4 regions of the Candidatus Thiodiazotropha sp. AKAK3 genome follow, and region 1 is predicted to be linked to each of the others. Evidence: predicted binding sites of a transcription regulator. Region 1 holds the regulator's gene; each other region holds the start of a gene.
The links. The regulator FliA, encoded in region 1, starts transcription of late flagellar genes. The targets are predictions, from matches to a motif close to GCTAAAGTTNNNNNNNNNNCNGCCGATA.
Positions count from the first base shown of each region.

Region 2: a site for FliA is predicted at 1,703-1,730, ahead of AC4IE7_RS01200 (chemotaxis protein CheV). Genes of this name have one in related genera too.
Region 3: a site for FliA is predicted at 1,533-1,560, ahead of AC4IE7_RS08085 (methyl-accepting chemotaxis protein). Genes of this name have one in related genera too.
Region 4: a site for FliA is predicted at 1,970-1,997, ahead of AC4IE7_RS01950 (methyl-accepting chemotaxis protein). Genes of this name have one in related genera too.

Region 1 is NZ_JBSYOQ010000025.1:3,116-7,183, reverse strand. It holds gene AC4IE7_RS04465 (chemotaxis protein CheA) at 1-1,074, opposite strand, end outside; gene AC4IE7_RS04460 (protein phosphatase CheZ) at 1,146-1,880, opposite strand; gene cheY (chemotaxis response regulator CheY) at 1,907-2,278, opposite strand; gene AC4IE7_RS04450 (RNA polymerase sigma factor FliA) at 2,356-3,102, opposite strand; gene AC4IE7_RS04445 (MinD/ParA family ATP-binding protein) at 3,108-3,986, opposite strand; gene flhF (flagellar biosynthesis GTPase FlhF) at 3,973-4,068, opposite strand, start outside.
Region 2 is NZ_JBSYOQ010000013.1:321-4,388, forward strand. It holds gene AC4IE7_RS01195 (CheR family methyltransferase) at 1-694, opposite strand, end outside; gene AC4IE7_RS01200 (chemotaxis protein CheV) at 736-1,653, opposite strand; gene flgA (flagellar basal body P-ring formation chaperone FlgA) at 1,812-2,525, shown strand; gene flgM (flagellar biosynthesis anti-sigma factor FlgM) at 2,615-2,938, shown strand; gene AC4IE7_RS01215 (flagella synthesis protein FlgN) at 2,944-3,429, shown strand; gene AC4IE7_RS01220 (hypothetical protein) at 3,744-4,068, shown strand, end outside.
Region 3 is NZ_JBSYOQ010000042.1:75,047-79,114, forward strand. It holds gene sthA (Si-specific NAD(P)(+) transhydrogenase) at 80-1,477, shown strand; gene AC4IE7_RS08085 (methyl-accepting chemotaxis protein) at 1,602-2,723, shown strand; gene AC4IE7_RS08090 (DMT family transporter) at 2,908-3,222, opposite strand; gene AC4IE7_RS08095 (2Fe-2S iron-sulfur cluster-binding protein) at 3,600-3,968, shown strand.
Region 4 is NZ_JBSYOQ010000017.1:1,286-5,353, forward strand. It holds gene AC4IE7_RS01930 (peptidylprolyl isomerase) at 1-48, opposite strand, end outside; gene AC4IE7_RS01935 (peptidylprolyl isomerase) at 93-662, opposite strand; gene AC4IE7_RS01940 (c-type cytochrome domain-containing protein) at 918-1,298, opposite strand; gene AC4IE7_RS01945 (c-type cytochrome) at 1,471-1,788, opposite strand; gene AC4IE7_RS01950 (methyl-accepting chemotaxis protein) at 2,041-3,648, shown strand; gene cysS (cysteine--tRNA ligase) at 3,864-4,068, shown strand, end outside.

The DNA of each region.
Region 1 (4,068 bases):
CTCTGCCGGTGGTTTGTTTGCCTGTGGAGGCTTAGCCCCTTTTGCAGCAGGTTTTGCGGAAGCTTTCGCTTTCTTTTCTGCAGCAGCTTTGGGCTCGGACTTGGCAGCAGGCTTGGGAGCCTCTTTTGGAGCAGGTGCTTTTTTAGCCGCTGCAACTTTCTTTTTCGCCACAGCTTTCTTTTTCGCTGCAGGTTTTGCCTTTGGTGCTGCAGGGGCCTCCTGCTTTACCTTTTTCGGATCGAATTTACCCGAGCCGTGAATCTGGTCGAGAATATTCTCAAACTCATCCTCAGAGATATCATCGCTGGCATTTCCTGCCGCTTTTTTCTTCTCTGGCTCACTGTCTGCTACTTTATTGGGATCGAATTTGCCCTTGCCATGGATCTGATCAAGGATATTCTCGAACTCATCTTCTGAAATATCATCCGAATCAGCTTTCTGACTCTTTTCATCTGCTTTAGGTTTACCGGTAAACTTCCCCTTACCGTGGAGATCATCCAATAGCGATTCAAATTCATCCTCAGAGATATTGTCACTTGCGGCAGTAGTCTCAGCTGGTTCCTGGATGGCATCAAGAAGCTCTTCGAATTCGTTTTCACTCAGATCTTCCGTCTCTGCCTCGGAATCAGCCTGCGCCGGCTCTTCAACCGCCTCGACAGCTTCCTCCTCAACCTCTTCCTCACCTTCGGGCACAGCAAATGTATTCAGGCGTTGAATGAGACTGGGTTCGGCATGATCGGGCATGACCCCCTGGCGCACATCATTGAACATCGCATTCACGACATCCAGCACTTCAAGCACCGAATCCATTAAATCCGGCCCTACACTGCGCTGACCTTGGCGCAGGATATTAAATACGTCTTCTGCGCGGTGACAAACCTCAACCAATGGATCAATGGTGAGAAAGCCTGCGCCACCCTTGATGGTATGGAAACCACGAAAAACGGCGTTGAGCAGATCAAAATCGTCAGGTTGCTGCTCAAGGTCGACCAACTGCTCACTAAGCAGCTCAAGAATTTCTCCTGCCTCGACCAAAAAATCCTGAAGGATTTCGTCGTTGACATCGATGCTCATCTAACACTCCCGGTAACACTACCGAATATTGCCATTCTTATTGACTGATATATCGGTCTAAACCTGAATAACTAAAATCCAAGGCTGGAGAGCAGATCATCCACGTCATCCTGACTGGTCACTTGATCCCCTTGATCGAGACCTGGAATCGCCGGACCGGCCAACTCTTCGTTACTCTTCTTTTCGCTCCCTTCGTCAAACTTATCGCCCGTAATGCGGACCAACATTACCAATTTCTCTTCAACATCGTGAACCAGTGTGATCACCTTACGGATAATCTGGCCGGTGAGATCCTGAAAGTCCTGAGCCATTAGCACGTCAGAGAGGTTTTTATGCAGACTGGCGGCATCTTCTTTAGATTTGGCGAGATATTCAGACAAAGAAAGACTCAGATCCTTAAAGTCATCCTTATTCAGCATACGAGAACGCAATCGCTCCCACTGCTCCAATAATTCAGCGGATTGGGATTCAATGCCTTCAACCAACGGCATACTCTTTTCAACCGCTGTCAGGGTACGATCCGCAGATTGCTCAGTCATTGTAATGACATAACTGAGCCGTTCTTTGGCATCAGGTATTTCAAAACTGGTCATATCGTTGATGCGCGCATCGAGTAGAAACCCATTGATCGCATCATGCAGCTCGCGTGTCAAACGACCGACTTCAAGAAACAGTTGATCATTATTTGTAGGAGTGGTCAGTGCTGCGATCAGCCTTTCAGACTCCTCTTCATCGCCTGATTCCAAACTGCTGACCAACGCTTTGGCTGTATCTAAACGCAGCTGGTTATCCTGTTGTTGCCCCATAGTGAGAAACTCCCGGAGAAAAAAGGTTAACCCACGCGTTCAAAGATCTTACCGATCTTCTCTTCCAGGGTGGTTGCGGTAAAGGGCTTTACAACATAACCGTTGACGCCTGCCTGGGCTGCCTCAATAATCTGCTCGCGTTTAGACTCAGCTGTCACTAGAAGAACTGGCAGGCTAGCCAATTTCTCATCTGCTCGCACAGCCTTCAGTAGATCGATACCCGTCATGCCAGGCATATTCCAGTCTGAGACGAGAAAATCGAAATTCCCGCTCTGCAACATGGGCAATGCAGTCAAGCCATCGTCTGCCTCCTGGGTATTGTTGAAACCCAAGTCTCTCAGCAAGTTTTTGATAATTCGCCGCATTGTGGAGAAATCATCCACAATGAGGATCTTCATATTTTTGTCCAATGCTTACTCCCTCCTGTATTTTTACCGGTCATCTCCAATCACGGCATCTACAGGCCAACCAATTACTACTCTTCTTCGTGCACTAGTGAGAGCCATTCTGTCAGTCTAGAGCGCAATCGCAAGGTTGCCTGACTGTGTATCTGGCAGACCCGAGATTCACTGACACCCAACACATGCCCGATCTCCCGAAGATTCATTTCATCGTCATAATACATAGCGATCACCAATCGCTCCCGTTCAGGTAAACTGGCTATAGCCTCAGCCAGCGCCTTCTTGAAGGCATCCTTCTGCAAACCCTCAAAGGGGCTGTCCATCGGGCCTTCACGGGAAGCCGGAAAGCCATCACTGACTGCTGTCAATTCATCCAGACTGAATATCCGGCATCCGGTTGAGTCCTGCAGGATCTGATGATAATCCTCCAGGCTCATCTCAAGCGCCTGCGCCACCTCGATATCCCGAGCATCTCGACCCTCGGTGTTTTCGATTTCTCGCATCGCCTCGGCCACCATGCGTGCCTTACGATGCACAGAACGTGGTGTCCAATCACTACGCCTGATCTCATCCAGCATGGCACCCCTGATGCGGATACCCGCATAGGTCTCAAAACTGGCACCCTGAGTGGGATCATAGTTTTTGCTTGCTTCCAGCAAACCCAGCATACCTGCCTGGATCAGATCATCCGATTGCACATTAGGTGGCAATCGGTTCATCAAATGATAGGCGATCCTTTTGACCAGCCCTGCATGCTGGTTAACCAAGTCATTGTAGCTCTGCTGCTTTTGCACGGCGGTGTATGTCGCTAAACCGTTCACCGTCATTACTCCCCATATTGGCTTGAAAATTGGATCAGGCGTTCGACAAAAAACTGCAGATCACCACTGACTCCAGTTGGTACAGGCCAGTTATCGGCCTTCTTGGCTAAATTCTTGAACGCCTGCGCTACTCTCGATCTCGGAAAGGCCTCAACCACCGGTTTTTGACTCTTCACCGCTTTCCTGAGCTGCTCATCATACGGAATACTGCCCATGTAGCTGAGCATAACATCCAGATACTGATCAGTAACCCGACACATCTTGTTGTACAGATCGCGTCCTTCCTGAACAGTTTTGACCATATTGGCCAGTATACGAAAACGACTGATACCATGCTCTCGATTTAATAGTTTAATTATGGCATAGGCATCTGTAATTGATGCTGGCTCGTCACAGACAACCACAATCTGCTCCTGAGCCGCCCTGCTAAAGCTGATTACCAAATCAGAAATACCTGCTGCAGTATCGATCAGCAATATGTCCACATCATTGGCCAGCTCACTAAATGCATGAATCAATCCTGCATTTTCTGCTGGTGACATCTCCGCCATGTGCTGAATACCAGAGGCGCCCGGTACAACCCGCAAACCCTTTGGCCCGGTGACAATGATATCCTCAAGGGAAGCTTCACCCCGCATCACATGGGAGAGGTTTAGTTTAGCATGTAATCCAAGTACCACGTCCAGATTAGCCAACCCCATATCCGCATCCAACAGCATCACCCGCCGTCCCATTTCGGAGAGGGCAATCCCCAGGTTGGCGGAAATATTGGTTTTACCCACGCCCCCCTTGCCGCCAGTAACAGCAATTACTCTAACAGGTTCTGGGTTAACCATCCTACGTAGTCCGGTTGCCTGGTCTTCGATATGTTCAGACATTTGCATGTTCGCTCATTCCTCCGAAGGCCATAGCCAGATACTCCTCATCGGGTTGATGTTCTGTCTGTTGCGTCATTTCAACAGCCTG
Region 2 (4,068 bases), on a different contig from region 1:
CTTTTTTCAGTTCATTGGAAAAATAGATCAGAACATTGCGACAGAAAATCACATCGAAACGCCCCATCACCTGATAGTTGTCAGCCAGATTCATTGGCCTGAAACTGACCCGGCGTTTGATCTCCGGTTTGACCTCAATACAATCACCTTGAGGGGTGAAAAAGCGACTTTTCTGTTCGGCAGTTAAGCCGCGCTCAACAGACAGACCACAGTAGACACCAGCTCTGGCCTCATCTAAAACTTTACTGGAGATATCAGTGGCCTGAATTTGAACCTGTCGAGCCTGCCCTTTCATTGCCTGATATTCATCTGCAATCATACTGATGTTATAGGGTTCCTGACCACTGGAACAGGCAGCTGACCAGATGCGTATCGCACCACCCCGTTGCTGATTCAGATCGGGAAGGATTGTCTCCTTCATCAGAATATAGTGTCCGATATCCCGAAACCAAAAGGTTTCATTGGTTGTCATGGCATCGATGACTTTAACCTTCAATCGGGAATGAATAGGTGATTTGATCTGTTTCAGCAGTTCACCGAGAGAGGCAACTCCTGCCTCCTTCATAACGCCACCTAAACGGCTAGAAACAAGGTACTCTTTGCCATTTCCCAGCAGGATTCCGCACGCCTGCTGCAGAAAATTCTTAAACGCCTCATAATCTGCCGGCGAAATAGCCGCTGTTCGGTTGTACATAGTAGTATCTTGTTATTCAGCTGTATGAATAAGGCTAGCGTTTAAGAAATATCTTTCAGACGCTTAGTTACTGTTGAAACCAACTCGTCCGGCATAAACTTAGCGAGAAAATGGTTGGCTCCAACCTTTTTAACCATACTCTCATTGAATACACCACTTAATGAAGAGTGAAGAATAACATACAGGTCAGTCAGCTTCGGATTTTCTCGAATTGCGCTCACCAGGGAGTAACCATCCATCTTTGGCATCTCAATATCCGAAATCACCATCGCCAGCCAGTCACTCACCTTACCCTCTTCAGACCAGCTTTCAAGGTGCTTCAAAGCCTCTTTGCCATCCTTTGCAAGGATCGCCTCCAGCCCGATCTCTTCAAGCACCTTCTTGATCTGATTACGAGCTACCATCGAGTCATCCACAACCAAGACTTTAAAGGCTGTAACATCCGCACCTTCTACGTCTATCGGCTTGGTGATCTCTTCATCAATCCCCAAAACTTCACTCAACACCTTTTCAACATCGATTATCTCTATCAAATCACCTTCAATTTCGGTGACTGCAGTCATATAACTGTTCCGACCCACCCCTTGTGGTGGAGGGAGTATATCCTCCCAATGGGTATTGACAATTCGCTCCACGTTACCGACAAGGAAGGCCAGCAACCGCCGGTTGTATTCGGTGATGATAATAAAATAGTCTTTGGCATTGCCCATCTTCGGTCCGCCAATGGCATGACAAAGATCCATGACCGGGATGTTGTTGCCACGTATTGAGGCGACTCCCCTTATATTCTCATGGGAACCAGGCAGTGCAGTTAGAGGTGGACACTGAACCACCTCCTTCACCTTGAAGACGTTAATGCCAAAAATCTGACGCCCTGATAGACGAAACAGCAGTAATTCAAGACGATTCTGTCCAGCCAGCTTGGTTCTTTGGTCAACACTGTCTAACATTGACGCCATTCTCTGACACCTCAATCTAGTGATATATATTGAATTTCATCAATAGGTATGGCGGCTTGCAGGCCTCGACCTTTAGGCTTAATAAATTCAACAGCCAGATCCATTTATCCACGGCACATTGCTTGCATAGTTTATTGGCAAATAGGTGGAGATACAGAATGATCAATCCGAAAGCACTAGGACTCAGAATACTGCTGGGACTGCTCCTGGCAGGATCTGCCTCTGCCCAGCCCACGGATAATGAACATCAGTCCCATCAATCCATTGCTGATGCAGCCAGAGACTACTTACAATCGACTCTGACCCAGGATGTGGCAGGAGCAACCATAAAAATCTCCTCCTTGGATCATCGACTCAAATTAAAGCAATGTGAAACTCCTCTGGAGGCTTTCAGCCCCCCTGGTGGCGTCAAGCTGGGACGCACCTCTGTAGGCGTCAGATGTACCTCCCCTGCCCCCTGGTCACTCTATATATCTGCCAATGTAGGCATTCAGGCCCCGGTCGTCTTTGCCGTCAGAGACCTGCCCAGAGGAGAGGCGATCGACAGTAAAGATCTTAAAATAAAAATATCCGATACCAGCCACCTGCTCCGCGGATATTTTGAGTCTGTTGACGAAGTGGTGGGACAGACCCTGAAGCGAACTCTGCGCAGAGGCCAGGTTGTCACCCCATCGATGCTGGTGGTAAGAAAAACCATAAAACGGGGAGACCAGGTAACCATTCTGGCAGGCTCTGGTGGTATCCAGGTGCGAATGCAAGGCAAAGCCATTAAACAAGGCAACCCTGGAGATCTGATTACGGTAGTGAACAGCAAGTCAAAGAAGAAGATTGAGGCACGAGTTGTATCGAAGGGATTGGTGATGGTCGACTGAAGTCTGTTACACAGAAATTCGATCTATGATTTAAGTTGCATTAACATAAGACGATATTAGCTTTGTATACATCTCATTGAGGTAGCACGATGCCCATTCAAATCAATAGTCTTTCAAGCCGGAATCTGAAAGGAACGGGCAAGAGCGGCAAAAGTGGCAAGACACAAAGCTCGGGGAAGGCCGGCGGAAGCAAAGCCCCGTCAGCAGCTGCAGCAACCTCAGGCGGCGATCGCCTCGATCTTACCGGTGATGCCGGAAAACTACAGGAACTTGAGGGAAGAATCGCCAATATGCCGATTGTTGATGCACAGAAGGTCGAAGCCGTACAACAAGCCCTTGCGAATGGAAGTTTTACTATCGACCCTAAAACAGCAGCCGATAAAATGCTGGCTATGGAACTCTCTCTTCCTTAACCGATATGCCAAACAATACTCAACATCAAACTACTTTTAGCAAGCTCCTGAATAGCGAAATTGAGCAGACTAATAGCCTGCTTGAGTTACTGAAGCGGGAATTTGAACTTTTAAAAGCCCCCCCTTCAAAAGCACTGGAAGAGTTGACCGAACAAAAAAAGCAGTTGCTCTTAGAAGTAGAAAAGAGCGTCTCACAGCACAATCAGCTGCTGGTTTCCCAAGGATATAGTTCTGACCGAAAGGGAAATAAAGCGTTTATTCAGCAGTGCCAGAACAGTGATCAGTTGGATCAACTCTGGCGTCAATTCTCATCACTGCTGGAAGCGTGTCAGAAACAGAATGAGATCAATGGGGGGGCAGTGCAACTGAATCAACATCAGGTCGCACAAGCTCTGGATATTCTGCGAGGTTGTGCAAATAGTGACAAGACCTATGGTCCGGCTGGAGAGTCCCGCCCAACCACCAGCTCGAAATCACTTGGAAAGGCATAGCGGCCCACTAGCAGACTTTCGCACCCCCGCTCGATATAAGGTGCCCTTAATCGCAGAAATCGTCTATTTTAGAAGCAAGATACCAACGAAACACTAATTCTGAGCTTCATCATCGACTGTTTCAGCTATTTTCTAATTAAATTTAGTCATTTGGAGGAATCCAACGTGACCTCGCACAGCCAAAAGCACTATACTTGACGTGGTAAGGGATAGAGACCGTCACATGATGTGATTTTTAGGCGCTAAGTGCCCAAATGGAATTTAGAAAGGAAGCCTACTAAAACACAGATCCTCAGCCTAAATCTGGAGAAATGATGACAAGAGTTACCCTGTTCCGCCTGTTACCCGCTGTACTGTTTCTGCTTGTCTGTGCGAGTGCAAATGCAGTGGAAATGAGGCAAAATTTCACCCTGACAGGGACCAATGGCGAGACCGGCAGTGGTTTTTTTACCTGGGATGACGCGGTTATCCTTGACGGAAGCATTCTTCCACTCGGCAGCGTTATATCCGGATCTCTCACCGTTACAGGTGGCACCACTACAGGAGGAACTCAAACATTTGCACTTGCAGACTGGACGGTAGGCATCCTGCGTTTAACACCTGATTTCGCCGTTGATTTAAACATCTCTGCTAATAACG
Region 3 (4,068 bases), on a different contig from region 1:
TGATTTCGCAGTGAATGCTGCACCGCGAAATTACTGATAGACTGTTGCCTAGACAAGCTGAACCAATGGCGGAGTAGCAATGAGTGCAAAGCATTTTGATGTAGTAGTGATTGGCAGTGGTCCCGGTGGTGAAGGGGCTGCCATGAAGCTGGTAAAGAGCGGCAAGCGGGTAGCGGTAATCGAAGCACATGACAAAGTGGGCGGAGGATGCACCCATTGGGGCACGATCCCTTCCAAGGCACTTCGACACAACATTCAGTTGCTGCGCGACTATCGGAAGAATCCCCTCTTCCAACATACTCAGGATCAGATTCAGGTCGAATATTCCGATCTGCTTCAAGCTACCGGCAAGGTGATCAGCGAACAGGTGCGCAGTCGCCTGCGACACTATGCCCGAAATAGAATCGATGTCATTCATGGCAGAGCAAGATTCATCGATACTCACCGACTGGAGATCATGCAGGATCGGGGGGTGAGTGAAGAGGTCACAGGGGATCACTTTGTGATTGCAACCGGGTCGCGCCCTTACCATCCCAAGGATATCGATTTCAACCATCCCAGAGTATTGGATAGTGATTCGGTACTACGTCTCGACAGTACACCCGACTCCATCACCATCTATGGTGCTGGTGTGATCGGTTGTGAATACGCTTCGATCTTCTGCAATCTCGATGTCAAAGTTAATCTGGTCAACACCCGCGACCGCCTACTATCTTTTCTGGATGATGAAATCACCGATGCACTGAGTTACCACCTGCGTAACCAGGGAACCGTGATTCGCCACGACGAGGAGTACGAGCAGGTTGAACCAATGGATGACGGGGTCGTTCTGCACTGTAAGTCGGGTAAAAAATTCAAGACCGATGTTCTACTCTGGGCCAACGGACGCAGTGGTAATACTGAACAGATGGGACTGGAAGAGATAGGAGTCACTGTAAACCATCGTGGCCAGATCGAAATCGATAAAACCTATGCCACCTCACTACCCCATATCTATGCTGTGGGTGATGTGGTGGGCCCCCCTGCCCTGGCCAGTGCCAGTTACGATCAGGGTCGTTTTGTTGGTGCCCAGATAGCTACCGGTAGCGCAGACTGGCAACTCATCGATGACTTTCCAACTGGAATCTATACCCTGCCTGAGATCAGTTCTCTTGGCCGGACCGAACGGGAACTCACTGCCAGCAAGATCCCTTATGAGGTAGGCCAGGCCAGTTTCCGCACCATCGCGCGGGCGCAGATTACCGGTCATGATGTGGGTATGCTGAAGCTGTTGTTTCATCGTGAAACCCTGGAAATCCTTGGCATCCACTGTTTTGGCGAACAGGCTTCCGAGATTGTTCACATAGGGCAGGCCATCATGGCTCAACCCGGGGAAGCCAACAGTCTGCTCTATTTCGCAGAAACCACATTCAACTACCCAACTATGGCAGAAGCTTATCGTGTGGCTGCCCTGAACGGGCTGAACCGAATATTCTAAACTGGGTCTGGCCATCGTAGTCTGAAGATCTGGCCAGGCGCAGCCAAATATCCCTGCTAAAGCTATCAAGAAAACTGACGCTATCTATATCTAACTCTAAATGGATCGGCATGGAGATACCAGTATGGGATGGTTCAATAGGAAGGATAAGGCTCACATTGTAGAGCTTGAGTCGGAAAATAATAAACTGAGGGAGAAAGCTGCAGCACTTGAGGAACAACTGGACAGGCAGTCTGAAACCCTAACCTCACTTCAACAGCACTCATCCGGGGAGTCTCAACTCAATGAGTTGATGACCTTCGAAAACTCGCAGATGAAAGCTGGCTTGGGTATTATTCAATCCGACCTGGCCGATTCAGTCGTATCAGCAAAACACACCTTAAGCTGTGCTACGAATGTGCGCTCACATTTTACAGGTCTGACAACTGATATATCTCATATCACAGAGGCATTGGATGACCTCTCCAGACTCTCTACTCATGCAGAAGGCTCTGTAAAAAACATGTCTTCCCGCGCCACTGAAATCAGCTCAATTCTGGCATTTATAAGGGGCATTGCAGAGCAGACCAATCTCCTCGCTTTGAATGCAGCTATTGAAGCAGCGCGAGCTGGAGAGCAGGGACGAGGTTTTGCCGTAGTTGCTGATGAAGTACGAGGTCTTGCAGACAAGACACAATCAGCAATCAGTGACACCAACGATGTAATCCAATCCATGCAACAAAACGTGGAATCTGTTGGTGGTGACTCAACCCGACTGATCGAGTGTATTGACGATGTCCAGGGCAAGGTAAAAGGGTTCGAAGAGAACCTCAAAAACATCAATGAAGAGGTTAAAGGCTACTTTGGTGATATATCGGCAACAACTGACAGTGTTTTTATGGGGCTGGCAAAGCTGGACCATATGTTGTGGAAGGTAAACACCTATCTCTCAATCAATCACGGCGAAGCTGCATTTGAATTTGTCGATCACCACAACTGCAGACTCGGTAAGTGGTACTACGAAGGCGAAGGTGATGAGTTTTTCTCATCCTCACCCTATTACAAAGCGCTGGAACAACCCCATGAGATTGTTCATAAAACGACACATGATATTTTCAAACTCCTTCAGAGTGAACGAGATTACAGCGCACTGATGAACGCGCTTAAAACGATGGAAGAGAACAGCATGGAAGTTTTCAGAAAACTCGATGAAATCAAACAGAGCGCTGAATCAGAAGGTGAATCAAGATATTCCAACATTTTGTGAATCTAAGACCCATGGCGCTCACTTAACTGCTATTGGTGGGGCTGGACCCCACCCTACAATACGAGCCCGATGGGCACGAGCACTGGTTTTAATGACTTTGCAGGAAATTCGCTTATACCTATCAATGGGAAAAGGTTGAAGTGCAGTTATTGATAGTCCTGATTCAATCATCCTCCCGACACCCTCAAGAGACAAACTTTAAGCCAATAATCGAACCGATCAATGTTGATATAAAAAAGAGCCTCATCCCCGTCAGTGGCTCAGAAAAAAGTATGGCTCCAAGCACAACCACCCCAACAGCACCAATTCCTGTCCACACCGCGTAAGCTGTCCCAATTGGAATGATTTGCATTGCCTTTGTTAAAGCATAAAAAGAGAGCAATGCAGACAGAGCAAACAATATCGTATAGCCAGGCTTGGTAAAGCCATCCGACAGTTTTAAAAAAACGGCGAAAAATATTTCAAATAATCCCGCAGCTAACAACCATAACCAGGCCATTGATGACTCCAAAGCTATTTTATTGTAAAAACAGAGTGACACGCTTTCCAGATAAGATACAAATTAGTGCGCAAAGATTAAAGCTATTGAATCAAAAAAAGGACACAAGCCTCATAATGGTGCAAATATTATTTTACAGACTATTTATATAGATAAAACGCATCTTACTGGTGCATGAAATATTTATAATTACTATAACTCAACACCGCTTAAGCTTTATCTTGGTGCAAAAAAAATAGTGCTATCCATGAGGCATTTATTTTACGTATGATGCGCCATGTCCAAACAGTTAGCGTATGCCGCTAGCAGACTGAATGTCTGACTATGGACAAAGTAACTATCCTTTTTTTAAGTCATCAACACAGGTGGAGCACACAATGGCCACAATATATTTCTCCTCTCCCATTATGGGAAAAAACAAGAAAGTCTCTGCTATTGCAGGTAAACGCGATACCTTGCTCGCAGTAGCAAAGGAAAACAACATTAAAATTCCATTCGAGTGTCAGGATGGAGAGTGTGGCTCATGCCTGGTAAAGATTACCCATCTTGATGGAGATCACATCAAAGGGGCAATGCTGACAGATAAAGAGAGAACAGTTCTGAAGTCAATCGGCAAGCTACCAAAGCATGAGGAAGAGCGTGCGAATGTAAAAGACATACCCCCAACCTTTCGTCTCGCCTGCCAGACTGTGGTTACTGATGAAGACCTGCTGGTAGAATTTACTGGTGAGCCTGGCGGCGCATAAAGAAGTTTTTTTCAGAGATCCGGTATCCGTGCAGCAAACTTCATCCACTGGCAGAGGGTTGCAGCAAAGGAACATGATCAGCCACATCTTCTCTTTTTAA
Region 4 (4,068 bases), on a different contig from region 1:
GTCCAGTTCGATTTGGATAGGGCCTAGGTTAGTTGTTAATGTGATCATCAGTTTTCCTGTCAGTTTCTTATGGTTGATTGGTCAGTAGCATTTCACTCGATGATGCTGACTTTTTCGATGGTAACCGTACTATTGGGTACATCCCGCATGCCACTGCTTACCCCTGTTGGCTGCTCAGCGATCTTGTCGACCACATCCATACCCTGGGTGACTTCGCCAAATACAGCATAACCCCAACCATCACGGCTGGGATAGTCGAGGAAGCTGTTGTCTTTGTGATTGATGAAGAACTGGGCGGTGGCAGAGTGGGGTGCTGAAGTACGGGCCATGGCGATTGTGCCTTTTTTGTTTTTCAGGCCGTTTTTAGCTTCATTTTTAATTGGGCTCCGGGTCTCTTTTTTCTCCATGTCGGCGGTGAAACCACCACCCTGAATCATGAAATCTTTAATAACACGGTGGAAGATAGTCCCGTCAAAGAAGCCCTCCTGGATGTACTGCTTAAAATTTTCCACTGTTCCAGGCGCTTTATCCTGATTCAGTGAAAGTGTGATATCTCCCATCGAGGTCTTCATTAAAACCTTTACTGGTTCAGCCCACACATCGGTGGTCACTGCAAAAAGAAAAGTCAGGGATACTATCAGTGATTTATAGATTTTTTTCATAACATCCTCATGTTTAACGGTTCGAAAGCGGTTATGTGTTGGAAAAGGCCTGAGCCATTGCCGATTCAACAGGGGGTTTATTATTCAGGGTGCATGATAACGATTAAAAACCATCATAACAAAGGGGGGATCGTCAATACATTATGAAGCTATCTGCAAGCGTCGCAAAAAACAAAAAGCCCGTAAACCATGAGTGACTCAAGGTTTACGGGCTTTGGTGTATTCTTATCTACATAGTATCTAAAAGGGCGAGGATCAGTTGTCTTTCGCGCCCTGACTTATCCAGTGCTCAATTTTTGTGATCTCAGCTTCTGAGAGGGCTTCCTTACCATGGGGCATACGTATTGATGGATCCACTTTGCCAGAAACGAGACGATAAAATGAACTGGAGAGAGGATCTCCCGCAACAACTACAGGCCCAAACTTAGTTCCTTTCATCATGCTGGCATAGTCTTGGGTGATAAAGCCACTCGCTTCTGCGCCGGCACCACCAGCCAAATGACACTCAGTACAATATTTATCGATTATTGGCTTGATTTCAGATTTAAAACTGACCGGTGCCGGTCCGGCACTACAACCCACCAGCAATAGAGTTGAAAGGGTTGATAACAAAACCAGTGTTTTAGGTCTGAACATAGAGAACTCCTTAAGAATTATGCTTATTGTAGGCCTTGGCAAAGTACTATTGGTTTGCAGGACTACCTGAAAATTGCCAACCAAGGTTTAATTCGACTTCTGTCATTTATTTTATATTCTAGCTCAGGAAGTGGCGTCAGAAAAAACCGTTATTCAAACTGAACCACTTCTTCTATTTCAATGTCATGATCCATTCAATCACACCTTTTATCTTATCTTCGCTGGCTGGGCTGGGAGGCATCATTGCAGTGCCCCATACCAGGGCTTCACCAGGTTTGCTCCCGGATTTGACCTTGTTGGTCAGTCGGTCAACCGCTCCAGCGTCGCCAGCGTATTTTGCGGCGACATCCTTGAATGCCGGGCCAACCAGTTTTGCATCCACTTTATGGCAGCCTGAGCATCCGGACTGCATTGCCAACATTTCACTTGCATAAGCAGAGGGTGTTGCTACAGCAGCGGCTACGATTAAAGCATATGCGAATTTGCGCATCGGATATCTCCAGAATCATTTACTTAGGCAGTTCTGTCAAATTTTCCCAGTTATAAGGGGAAACTCTCTCAGGAGGTTCCTCTAAACTGCCTGGATTTAGTTGTGACAATCTATTTGTCGGGAGAAATTGAAGATTCTTTAGGATTTTAACAGCTACAACGGAAAGATATTTAGGATTAAAATTCAAGTGTCTGCACTATTTGCCGAAATATTATCCAGTAGTTAAACAGTTTAAATATTCTGGGTTGAGCAATGGCTAAACATATTTCTGTGCAGTGGAAGATAGTCACGCCAATGGCGTTGATATTCATCTTAATCATGTCAGTAGTAACCATTTATTCGGCTCAACAGCAAAAGGACAGGCTTTTGAGTCTATCGGAACATCAGATTTTTGATGTTCTGCATGGTTACCTGGATAGTCTGAACGCAATGATGTTTACCGGTACCATGGGTAACCGGGAACTACTGCGGGATAAAATTCAAAAACGCGATGGTGTGATTGAAGTTCGAATGTTGCGTGCTGAGGCTGTAAACAAGACATTCGGCGTCGGCTTCGATCATGAAAAACCCCTCGATGATCTCGATCGGCGCGCCTTGAATGGTGAGCAGATTATCGAAGTTAAAGAGGTGAAGGGTGAAAGGATTTTAACCATCATCGAGCCTTTCGCTGCAGTTTCTGACCGAAATGGTACTAATTGTCTGACCTGCCACCAATTGCCGGAAGGGACTATTCTGGGAGCAGGGCGACTCAGTTTTTCCATGGGAGAGCGTGATAAGGCGATTGATCATGAACTGTTAGTAGGCGCTGGAATCAATTTTCTTGTCTTGATAATAGGGCTCTTCATAATCAGTGTGATTGTGCGCAAGGTCGTGATTAAACCACTGCATGGTTTAAAACAGACTATGGACCAGGTAGGTGCAGATTCTGATCTCCGTCCAAGAGTTACCTTGGGAGCAAATGATGAGTTTCGGGAAGTTGGGGAAGCGGTGAACAGTATGCTTGGCCAATTCCAACCGACCATCAATGATTTGGCCCATACTATGGATGGCTTGGCCAGTTCAGCAGAGAGAATGGCGCAGGTGACCAAGGTTACCCGAGATGGTGTCGATGAGCAGGAGAAAGAGACGGAGCAGCTGACAGTAGCCATTGGTGAGCTTACTGTTGCTGCAGAACGGGTGGCTCACAATGCGGCAGGCGCTGAACAGGCCGCTGCTGATGCCAAGAACAATGCCAGTGCAGGCGGCGAAGTGGTTACCCAGGTATCCAATTCAATTATCCGACTGGCCAAACGTGTCGATGACGCAGCAGATGTGGTCAAACGACTGGCTGAGGGAACTCAAAATATCGGCCAGGTTTCTGAATCGATAACTGCCATTGCGGAACAGACGAATCTGCTGGCCCTGAATGCAGCAATCGAGGCAGCTCGGGCTGGTGAACAGGGACGAGGTTTTGCTGTGGTTGCTGATGAGGTACGCAATCTCGCCCAGAGGACTCAGGAAGCGACCCACGAGATACAGGGGATAATTGAACAGTTGATCTCTTCATCTGATCAGGCGGTAAAAGTTATGGATGGAAGCAAGCAGGAAGCAGAGCAAAGTGTCTCTGACTCAAGCCGAGCCGGAGAGGCCCTGCAGCAGATTGCAAATGCTGTGGAGATGATCAGCGAGATGAATGCCCAGATCTCTACGGCTGCGTCTGAGCAGACTAGCGTCGCCACTGAGATCAACAAAAACATCATTGCGATCAGTGAAGTCTCCCATCAGACCGTAGAGGGAACCTGTCGCACACTCAAAGAGAGTGAAGAGGTTGCGCAGATCTCACAGAAACTCGATAAAATGGTTAGCCAGTTTAAAGTGTGACTGAGAACCACTACCCGGTTGGATTTTAGCAATCTCCGGGTGAAATAGATTGGTGGCTAAGCGGCCCGGCCGTACACGTAAGTGTCGGTCGGGCTTCTTTATTTATGGGATTAATAAAAGTTCTTTCATTACCCTGTCCAAATGATTGGCTATGAAGGCAACCCCCTTTTCGTTAATATGCCAGGGTTTCATCTCAGTAGGACAGGCTCGGAAATATGCTGACAATCTATAACGATCTCACCAATAGAAAGGAAACCTTTAAACCCCTGGAAAGCGGAAAGGCCAGCATGTACGTGTGTGGCATGACGGTATACGACTTGTGCCATCTTGGGCATGCCAGGGTGATGGTGGTGTTCGATGTGGTCTATCGATATCTCCAGGCCAGTGGCTACCAGGTCACCTACATCCGCAATATCACCG